One region of the Paraconexibacter sp. genome, then DNA from elsewhere that is predicted to be linked to it. Evidence: riboswitches for the same ligand, from Rfam matches in the RefSeq annotation. Region 1 holds a riboswitch; each other region holds the start of a gene.
What was found. A riboswitch is a leader RNA that binds a small molecule or an ion and turns the genes downstream of it on or off. The one in region 1 is predicted to bind cyclic di-AMP.
Positions count from the first base shown of each region.

Region 2: linked by a shared signal. The riboswitch ahead of ACME2J_RS19265 (transglycosylase family protein) and the one ahead of ACME2J_RS12600 (peptidoglycan-binding domain-containing protein) in region 1 are both predicted to bind cyclic di-AMP.
Region 3: linked by a shared signal. The riboswitch ahead of ACME2J_RS16325 (hypothetical protein) and the one ahead of ACME2J_RS12600 (peptidoglycan-binding domain-containing protein) in region 1 are both predicted to bind cyclic di-AMP.

Region 1 is NZ_JBLKKY010000033.1:44,507-47,904, reverse strand. It holds gene sufD (Fe-S cluster assembly protein SufD) at 1-264, shown strand, start outside; gene ACME2J_RS12610 (peroxiredoxin) at 338-811, opposite strand; gene ACME2J_RS12605 (M20/M25/M40 family metallo-hydrolase) at 832-1,977, shown strand; cyclic di-AMP (ydaO/yuaA leader) riboswitch at 2,096-2,252, shown strand; gene ACME2J_RS12600 (peptidoglycan-binding domain-containing protein) at 2,259-3,353, shown strand.
Region 2 is NZ_JBLKKY010000076.1:11,866-15,263, reverse strand. It holds gene ACME2J_RS19275 (1,4-alpha-glucan branching protein domain-containing protein) at 1-438, shown strand, start outside; gene ACME2J_RS19270 (glycosyltransferase family 4 protein) at 435-1,694, shown strand; cyclic di-AMP (ydaO/yuaA leader) riboswitch at 1,796-1,929, shown strand; gene ACME2J_RS19265 (transglycosylase family protein) at 2,004-2,675, shown strand; gene ACME2J_RS19260 (acyltransferase) at 2,814-3,398, opposite strand, start outside.
Region 3 is NZ_JBLKKY010000052.1:20,723-24,120, forward strand. It holds gene ACME2J_RS16320 (carboxymuconolactone decarboxylase family protein) at 23-574, opposite strand; gene ACME2J_RS16325 (hypothetical protein) at 1,048-1,683, opposite strand; cyclic di-AMP (ydaO/yuaA leader) riboswitch at 1,741-1,888, opposite strand; gene ACME2J_RS16330 (c-type cytochrome) at 2,115-2,615, opposite strand; gene ACME2J_RS16335 (DNA polymerase III subunit alpha) at 2,733-3,398, opposite strand, start outside.

The DNA of each region.
Region 1 (3,398 bases):
TCGAAGAAGGCCCACGCCGACGCGATCCCCGGGCTGGAGATCCTCGCCGACGACGTCGCGTGCACGCACGCGGCGGCGATCGCGCAGATCGACCCGGGCCAGCTCTTCTACCTCCGCAGCCGCGGCCTCCCGCTCGCGGCGGCGCGCCGCATCGTCATCGAGGGCTTCCTCGAGGCGACGGTCGCGCGCCTGGAGGAGGGGCCGATCCGCGAGCAGGTCACGGAGGCGATCGGCCGTCGCCTCGAGCAGGTCCTCGGCACCTGAGGCCCTGCCGCCCGAGGCGGCGCGTCGGCCCGCCGCCTCGCGGCGGGGCGCCGACGCACCGCCGCGGCGGCGGTCAGGTGCTGGCCGTCGGGGCGGGGAGGCCGGCGAGGACCTCCGCGAGGTCGTCGACCGTCTTGAACTTGAGGGCGGTCCGGTAGACGTGGGTGTAGGCGATCTTGCCGTCCGCGTCGATGACGACGGTCCCGCGCTTCGTCCCCATGATGCGCGAGTCCATGCCGAACGCGGCGGCGACGGAGCCGTCGGGGTCGGCGAGCAGGGGGACCGTGAGTCCGTGCTTCGCGGCGAAGGACTCCTTCGAGCCGACGTCCTTGCCGCTCACGCCGTAGACCCTCGCGGGCAGGTCGGCGACCTCGTCGGCCCGGTCGCGGTACGAGCAGAACTGCTTCGTGCACACGGTCGTGTCGTCGCCCGGGTAGAAGAGGAGGACGACGTTCTCGCCGCGGTGATCGGAGAGCCGGAACGGACCGTCGGTGCCCGACGTCTCGACGTCGGGGGCGGGGTCGCCGACTGCGGGAATGCGTGCCATGAGAGGGTCTACGTTCCCAGATGACCGACTGGATCCATCGCCAGGCCACGCGGATCGCGTCGGACGCCGTCCCCGAGCTCGAGCGGCTCGTCGCCGTCTCGTCGCCGTCCGGTGACTCGGACGGCGCGGAGGAGTGCGTCCGCGTCGCCACCTCGCTGCTCCCCGCCGAGGCGGACGTCGAGCGCCTGCCGTGCTCCTCGCCCGATCACGCCGACGACCTCCTCGCGACCGTCCGCGGCTCGGGCGAGCGACGCCTGCTCCTCCTCGGCCACATCGACACCGTCGTCGCCCACGAGGAGCACCGGCGCCTCTCCGTCGACCCGCACGACGCGAACGTGCTGCGCGGGTCGGGGTCCATCGACATGAAGGGCGGCGACGTCCTCGCGCTCGGCGTCCTGCGCGCGATCGCCGAGGACCGCCTCGCCGACGTCGAGCGGGCCGATCTCCTGCTCGTGTGCGACGAGGAGTGGCGGCGGTCGCCGTTCGCCCACGCGCAGCGGTTCGCGGACTACGACGCGTGCCTCTGCTTCGAGGCCGGTGAGCGGACGGCCGACGGCGACGAGGCGGTCGTCGTGAAGCGCAAGGCGGCCGGCACGATCCGCGTCGACGCCGCCGGCCGGTCCGCCCACAGCGGGGCGCGGCCCGAGGAGGGGCGCAACGCCCTCCTCGCGCTCGCCTCCGCGGCGCAGTGGGTCGCCGCGCAGGCCGATCCGGACGGGCCGCACCACCTCACCGCCGTCCCCACGGTCCTCCGCAGCGGCGACGCGTTCAACGTCGTCCCGGCCGCGGGCCAGCTCCTGTGCGATCTGCGGTCGGACTCCGAGCGGGCGTTCGACGCCGTCATCGAGGGGCTCCCGCGCGACGTCGCCGGCGTCCGCCTCGACGTCGAGACGCTGCGGATCTGGCCGGGGATGGACTGCCGAGAGGCCGCCGCCCCCGTCCTCGAGTCCGCCGGCGACGTCCTCGGGCGTCCGATCCTCGCCTCGGAGCGCGGCGGCGCGAGCGACGCGAGCCACGTCGCGACCGTCGTGCCGCTCACGATCGACGGCCTCGGGCCCCTGGGCGGGGGCGCGCACGCGCCTCACGAGCACGTGCTGCGGGACTCCCTCGGCGCACGGGCCGAGGTCGCGCTCGCGGTCGTGGACGCGGTTCTCGCCCGCCCCTGAGGACCGGAAGGCGGTCCTCTGCTCGGACCGCTCGAACAAGGGCTTCACCCGTCATGCCGGAAAGAAGTCGGTCATCGCGTAACGGGTGTCCCCTTGGTTCTGTAGGCTTTCGCGAGTTTGACAACCCATGCCGAGCCCCCGCCACACGGATGGAGGGGGACGGGGGACCCACCGGACCAAGATGGTCGGGGGCGAATCCGGGCTTGAACGCCCGGTAGCGCAGCACTCAGCGCGAGCCCGACAGCTAACCCCGTAGGCGCAGAGAGCCAGGGGTTACGCACATGCACCACCGCTTCGTCCAACGCCGTTCCGTCCGACTCGCGCTCGTCGCGGCAGCCGCGACCGCCGCCACGTTCACCGCGCCGGTCGCTGCACCCACCGCGGTGCTCGGAGTCGCCGTCGCCGACACGTCGAGCGACCGCGACTTCGGCGACCGCTCGCTCCGCGCCGGCGACAAGGGATCCGACGTCCGGGAGCTGCAGCGGCTCCTCAACAAGGTCGGCATCGAGGTCAAGGTGAGCGGCACCTTCGACGCGGCGACGAAGAAAGCCGTCCAGCGCTTCCAGCGCGCCGCCGGGTTCAAGCCGAGCGGCGCCGTCGGCAAGACGACGGCCCGCTCGCTCCGCCAGGCGGTCAGCGGCGGCGCCGAGGTCGCGGGCACCGGCGGCTTCGCCGCCAGCAGCGGCCCGCGTCCGAGCCGCCTCGGGCTCCGCCTGCCGGTGAAGTCCGGGATGAGCGGCCAGGACATCCGCGTCCTCCAGGACTTCCTCACCCGCGCCGGCTTCCGCACGAAGGTCGACGGCCAGTTCGGCGGCGGCACGAAGAAGGCGCTCAAGCGCTTCGAGAAGGCCAACGGCCTCCCGGACGACGGCGTCGCCGACGCGAACGACCTCGACGTCCTCCGCGGCCAGGTCGACGCCGGTCCGGACGCCGAGACCGCCGAGAAGCCGCTCGAGCTGGCTCCCGGCGACCGCGCGAAGCTCGGTCCCGACGGTCTCGCGATCGCCCCTGCGAACGCCCCGCAGGAGGTGAAGGACATCATCGCGGCCGGCAACAAGATCGCGAAGAAGCCCTACATCTACGGCGGCGGGCACGGCAAGTGGGACGACAAGGGCTACGACTGCTCGGGCTCCGTGAGCTACGCCCTCTACGGCGCCGGGCTCGTGAAGAGCTCGATGCCCTCCGGCGGCTACGAGACGTGGGGCGAGTCGGGCGCCGGCAAGTGGGTCACGATCTACGCCAACGGCGGCCACATGTACATGGTCGTCGCGGGCCTGCGGTTCGACACGAGCGGCCTCAAGCAGGACGGCTCCCGCTGGCACGACACGGACCGCCCGACGAGGGGCTACAAGGTCCGTCACCCGAAGGGCTTCTGACGGTCGCGGCGCGCCGTCGCGAGCGGGCGGCTCTGGTCACCAGGG
Region 2 (3,398 bases), on a different contig from region 1:
TGGTGGCTCGAGGCCGTCGTCGAGGAGTGCGCGTCCCAGGGCCTCGAGCTCGTCCACCTCGACGACGCGCTCGCCGAGACGGAGCCGGCCGATCCGCTGCCCGCCGACCGGCGGGTCACGACGTGGGGGACGCCTCGGACCCTCCACACGTGGGACGGGCCCCAGGTGGCCGACCTCGCGTGGAGCGCCCGAGCCGCGGAGCTCGACGTGCTCGCGGCCGGGCCGCGCGTGGACGACGTCGCCGTGCGAGAGCTCCTCGCGCTCCAATCCTCGGACTGGGCGTTCCTCGCGACGCGCGACACCGCCGGGGACTACCCGCGCGAGCGGGCCCGCGCGCACCTCCAGCGCCTCGAGTCGGCGCTCGCCGGCGCCGGCGATGCCGCTGCCCTCCGCCATCTCTCGGCCGACGCGACCATCGATCCCCTCCTCGAGCCGTGAACGCCCCACGCCGCGTCCTCATGCTCTCCTGGGAGTACCCGCCCGTCGTCGAGGGCGGGCTCGCCCGGCACGTGCGCAAGCTCTCCGAGCACCTCGCCGCGGCCGGCGTCGAGGTGCACGTCCTCACGCGAGGCGACGAGACGATGGCCGCCCACGAAGTCGTCGCCGGCATGCACGTGCACCGCGTGCGCGAGCCGATCCGTCCGAACGACCTCGGCGAGTTCGTCACGTGGATCGAGCACATGAACGCCGACATGCTCGCGGCGGGGGTCGAGCTCGGCGACGACCTGCGCTTCGATCTCGTCCACGGCCACGACTGGCTCGTCTCGAGCGCCGGCGATCATCTCGCGCGTCGCTTCGGGTGTCCTCTCGTCGTCACGGTGCACGCGACCGAGCACGGCCGTCACCACGGCTGGGTCCACAAGCACCCCCAGCGCTACATCCACGGCGTCGAGCGGTGGATGACGAACCGCGCGGACCGCGTCATCACGTGCTCGCACTACATGCGCGAGCACGTCCTCGACGTCTTCGGGCTCGACGACGAGCACGCGACGGTGATCCCGAACGGGATCGACCCGGCGGACCTCCAGCCGATCGAGGACCTCGACGCCCTCCGCGCGCGCTACGCGGGGTCCGAGGACCAGCTCGTCCTCCTCGTGGGCCGGCTCGACTACTACAAGGGCTTCCAGCTCGCGCTCGAGGCCATCGCGGGCGTCATCGAGCGCATCGGCGAGGAGGTCGGCGTCCGCTATCTCGTCGCGGGCTCCGGGCCGCACGAGGCCGAGCTGCGCCGCCAGGCGGCGGATCTCGCGATCGACCGCCGCGGGACGTTCCTCGGCTGGATCGGGGACGACGTCCTCCACTCGCTCTACCGGATCGCCGACCTCTGCGTCGTCCCGTCGCTCTACGAGCCGTTCGGGCTCGTCGCGCTCGAGGCGATGGCGTCGGGCTGCCCGTGCGTCGTCGCCGACACGGGGGGGCTGCGCGAGGTCGTGCCCCCCGACGATCGGGTGGGTCTCCGGTTCAACGGCGGGGACGCTGAGCACCTCGGCGTGATGCTCGAGCGGCTTCTGACGGACGCACCGCTGCGCGAGCGCCTCGTCCGCGAGGCCGGCGACCACATCCGCCTCTTCGACTGGGCCGACATCGCCCGTCAGACCGCCGCCGTCTACGAGGAGCTCATCCTCGCGGGGCCGAGCGGCCGGCCGCGTCGGCGGCGTCGGGTCACCCGCCCGAGACCCTCGACCTCGACCTGAGGTCGAGGCGCCGTACGGCGACGCACCGGAGAACTGGCTCCGACCGGGTTCCGGTCTCCATAAGGCTCTGCTAAGTTCTCGCGCTCCGATCGACACACCCACGCCGAGTTCCCGCGGGCCGACCCGCGGGAAACGGGGGACCCGGTGGACCGCGACGCGGTCCGAGGGGCGAATCGCCGTCAGAGCACGGCGTAGCGCACGTCCAGCGCGAGCCCGACAGCTAACCCCGTAGGCGCCGAGACGACCGAAGGGGTGCCGTACCGCGTGACCGACAACCGCCGTGACCTGCCATGCCTCCGATGGACCCGCATGAGCGCGCGCCTCGCCGCGCTCGTCTGCGCGGCCGTCGTCGCCGTCCCGGCCGCCGCGCATGCGACGACCGAGACCGGCGGAGCGTCCTCCGAGACGTCCTCCGAGCAGACCTCCGAGCGCAGCAGCTCCGAGGGCAGCAGCTCGAGCAGCATCCGGACGCTGAAGAGCGGCTCGCGCGGCCCGCGCGTCCGGTCGCTCCAGCGTCGCCTGAAGGTGAAGGTGACGAGCGTCTACGACAAGCGCACCGCGCGCGCCGTCCGCCGCTACCAGAAGCGCCGGGGGCTCACCGTCGACGGGATCGCCGGGCCGCAGACGCTCCGCTCGCTCGGCCTCGTGTCGAAGAGCACCTCGAAGGTGCGCCCGTCGGTGCCCGTCGCCGACGTCGACCTGCCGGACCGCGTCCCGTCGAGGGCGATGGAGATCCTCGAGGAGATCGCCGAGTGCGAGTCGGGCGGGCGTCCCGACGCCCGGTCCTCCGACGGCACCTACCGCGGCAAGTACCAGTTCCACATCGACACCTGGGCCGGCGTCGGCGGGTCGGGCGACCCGGCGAAGGCCTCCGAGGACGAGCAGGACAAGCGCGCCTACGTCCTCTACGACCGCGAGGGCGTCGATCCGTGGCCGGTCTGCGGCCCTCGCGCGAAGCGCGCCGTCGCCAACCGGGACTGACCAGGGGCGGCGCGCCCCGTCCGCGCGCCTGACGTTCCCCGGACGCCGTTCGGGGAACGTCCTCAGCGGGGGAGGCGGCCGGGCCGACGGGCCCTGCTGCCGCCCTCCGTCCCGCGCTCCCCGCTCACTCCCAGCCGCTCACTCCCAGCGCAGGGTCCGCGGCGTCTTCCGCATCCGGAGGACCCGGGCGGGCAGTCCGCCGACGACAGCGTCGTCGGGGACGTCCTTCGTGACGACGCTGGCGGTCCCGACGATCGCGTTGTCGCCGACGGTGACGCCGCGCAGGAACGACGCGCCGTAGCCGATCCACACGTTGTGGCCGACGCGCACGTCGCGCTTGTAGATCCCCTGGTGCCGGATCGGGCGGTCGACCTCGACGACGCCGTGGTCGAAGTCGATGAGCATGACGCGGTCGGCGACGATGCACTCGCGGCCGATCGAGACGTGCTGGAAGCAGCTGATCGTGCACTCCTGCCCGAGCACGGTCTTCGCGCCGATCCGGACCTCGCCCTCGTGCGCGCGGATCTTCGTCCCGTGGCCGATCCACGACCAGCGCCCGAGGTGGACGGTCGCGTCCTTGCCGATCTCGAAGATGACGCCAGGGCCGACGAACGCGAACCCGTCGGTCTTGAGTCGACCGCGCCACCGCAGCTTCAGCCATCCGAGCCGCGCGAGGAGCCGCGCGTACTTGAGGTTGAGCATCCCGTGACGGCGCATGAACCC
Region 3 (3,398 bases), on a different contig from region 1:
GCCGGTCGGCCCGGCCCCGCGCCTACGCGGCGCGGAGCTGGCGAGTGTCTTCCGTCGAGCCGTCGACGGGGACGTCACCGGCGACGTTGATCATCGCGGTGAACGACTCCATCGCGACGAACGCGATCGCCTCGAGGAGCTGCTCGTCGGTCCAGCCGCTCTCGCGCGCCTCCTCGTGGAGGTGCATGGGCGGGCGCTGACGCTCCTCGACGAGCGCGCGGACGTAGCGCAGGAGCGTCGCCTGGTGCTCGTCGCCGGAGTCCCACTCGCGGGCCTTGGCGACCTCGTCGAGCCCGAGGCCCGCCTGGCGGGCGGTGCGGCTGTGCATGGCGATGCCCGGCTGCGAGCCGTAGTGCTCGGCGACGGCGAGCGCGAGGCGCTCGAGGGTGCCGGCCGGGAGGTCGCCGTGACGGAGCTCCTGCCGGAACCGCGCGTAGGCGCGCAGCGCCGCGGGCGAGCCGGCGAGGACGCCGAGGAAGTTCGGCAGCTGGCCGGCCGTCGACAGCGCACCGCGAAGGATCGGGATGGACCCTTCGGGGGCCGTGAGGTCGTCGTGGATCTGGAACCTGCTCATCGCTGTCTTCATGTGCGTGCCTTTTGGGGAAGAGGCTGGTGTGTCGGGGTGGGCGGCCGAGATGAGGTCCGTCCGCACGTCTTTAACTTCACTTAATGAAGTTGCTTACGTGTCGTAAGTGTACGGGGGCGTCGCGCGGATCGCAAGGGGGTTGACCTCGTCGCGTACTACGCGCGGGACCCGCCCCGTGGGTCACTCCGTGGACCCCTCGGAGGCGCCGCGGCCGAGCCGGGCGACCGGAATCGTCGATCGGAGGCGACGTGGGGTCCACACCGCGACCGTGCCCGTGCAGGCGCGCCGGCAAACGCCCCCTGCCCGCACCGGGCGAAGGCGTCGCGACGGCGCTCGCGGGGCGGCACCGTGCGAAGGGGGCCGCAGCGGCCCTCGCGGGAGCGCCGGGCGAAGGCGTCACGAGCCCGAGCGCCTCGTCCGCCGAGGCCGCGGCCGCCGGCTCGACCCGCGCCCGCCGCTGACTAGAGCGGCGCGGCGACGACCGCGGCGTGCGCCTTCGCGCTCGCGGCCGCGATGAGGATGAGCGCGAAGCTGAACGCGACGGCCCACATGGCGATGCGGTCGGGACGCGACCCGACCCGCTCGCTCGGCGTCCGCGACGGCCGGCGGCGCTCGATCTCGCGGAGACGCGGGGCATCGGCGAGGACGCCGGGCCTCCCGGTGATCGCCACCGTGCGCCGCCCCTCCGGACCCGGCGTCTCGACGGCGACGTCGCGACGCGAGCGGGCCGGGAGGTCCTCCTCGGCGAGGACCGGCTCGTCGACCTCGACCACCGGGACGATCGAGACGTCCGGCGCGAGGTCGGGCGCGTCCATCGCCGCGCCCTCCGTCGCCGGGGTGCGGTCGCGCGGCGTCGCGAGCACGTCGAGATCGTCATCGAGCCAGGAGTCGACGCGCCGGCGTTCGCCGACATCGCCCTCGAGGACGATCGTGCGGCTGGTCGTCTCGCGGTCGCCGCCGCTCCCGCGCGTTCCGGGGTGGGCGGCCGCCGACCGGGCGGCGCCGGCCGAGCCTGTCACGCGCCTGCGACGGGGCTGCACGACGAAGTCGGGCTCGTCGCCCGCGGTCCAGTCGTCGATCACCCGCGGACGGCTCATCTCATGCGCGTCCGTCGGCTCTTCGACGAAGGGGGTGTGTGTCGGCATCGCGGGTCTCCGGTCTCTTCACGGCGCCTGCGGGGTGAGCTGACGGGCTCGCGCGGAGAGAGTCGCGCGGCGCCGCGGATGCGGCGCTTCGCCCCAGAAGGAGTGGGTCCCCCGCCCTTCTGCCGACGTGCGGCAGGAGGTTCGGCATGTCCTCGGAACGCGAGGATCGTAGCAGGAAGGGAAACCCCTGCAAACGCGACGAACTTATGTCGCCCTGCACGCGAACCTGCATCCGTCGCCCCCGGACCCGCGGATGGCGACAGCCCCGTGCCGATGCCTGACGGCCCCGTCTGCGGGGGCGTGTTCCCGGCCGTCGGTGTGGGGACGACGTAGCGGATGCCGAGCAGTGTGCCCGGCCCGTCGGACGTCTTCGGTGCGGAGCGTCAGTCGCCGCGGCCGGCGACGGCCTCGACGTAGGAGGCGACGTTCTCGGCCTCCTCGCCGGTGACGAGCTCGGCCGGCATCTGACCCTGGCCGCGCGCGCGGCCGTTGAGGATCGCGTCGAGCGTGAGCTCGGCGGGCGGGCGCAGCTCGTCGAGGTCGGGGCCGACGCGGCCGACCGCGTTCGAGGCCTCGAGCTGATGGCACGACGCGCACTGGACGGCGAAGATCTCGCGGCCCTCCTCCTGCGCGGCGGTGAGCTCGACGCCGCCCGGCGCCTCCGCAGAGCGGTCCTCGGCGTTGACGGCCATGACGATCCCCGGGATCGCGGCGCCGATGCCGACGATGATGACCGTGACGACGAGCGCGTTGATCCGGTTCGCGACGGGGTTGTGACTCGTCGCCTTCTGCCGCGCGGCGCGCGGACCGCCGCTCATCGCGACGAAGAACACGACGAGAGCGATCGAGATGAAGGCGATGACGAGAGCGGCGGTGGCGACCATCGGCGGGGAACATACCGGTCGGCGCGGCACGGCGGCAGGGAGGGCCCGCCGGCGGCAGCGGCGACGCGCCCCCTCGCGGGGCGACCGGCCCTTCGTCCCGCCGCCCCGGCCGGGCGCTCAACGCCGGCGGCCCTGCGCGAAGCTCATGACGGGTGGCGCGACCGCGCGGAACCCGGAGCCGTCGGCCGCGGCCGGGGCCTGCGCCTCTTCCTCGTCCTCGGCGCCGACGAGCGTGAGCCGCCCGCGCCCCGCCTCGGCCCGCGCCCGCTCGAGCTCGCGCTCGTCGAGCGGCGAGAACTCGGCGGACTCCGCGAGGGCGCGCACCTCGGCGAGCGGCCTGTCCGCCGGCGCCTCGAGCGGCACGAGCCGGCGCACGAGCACGTTGATGCCGCCGCCCGCGGCGGGGTGACGCTCGAGCCGGCCCTCGGCGACGACGAGCGGCTCCGTGCGGACCGTCAGGCGGTGCTCCTCGTAGACCGGCGGCGGGACGACGAGGTTGACCGTCCCCTCCTCGTCCTCAAGGAGCATGAAGACGATCCCCGAGGCGGTCCCCGGGCGCTGGCGCGCGACGACGAGGCCCCCGACCTTCACCGGGCTCCCGTGCCGCATCCTCCCGAGGGCACCGCTCGGCACCGCGCCGCGCCGTGCGAGGTCGTCCCGCAGGAGGCCGATCGGATGCGCGTCCGTCGTGAGCCCGGTCGTCGCGTAGTCGGCGATCATCGAGTCCCACGCCGTGAGCCCCGGCAGCACGGGCGCCGCCGGCGCGTCGAGCGGCAGGGCGAG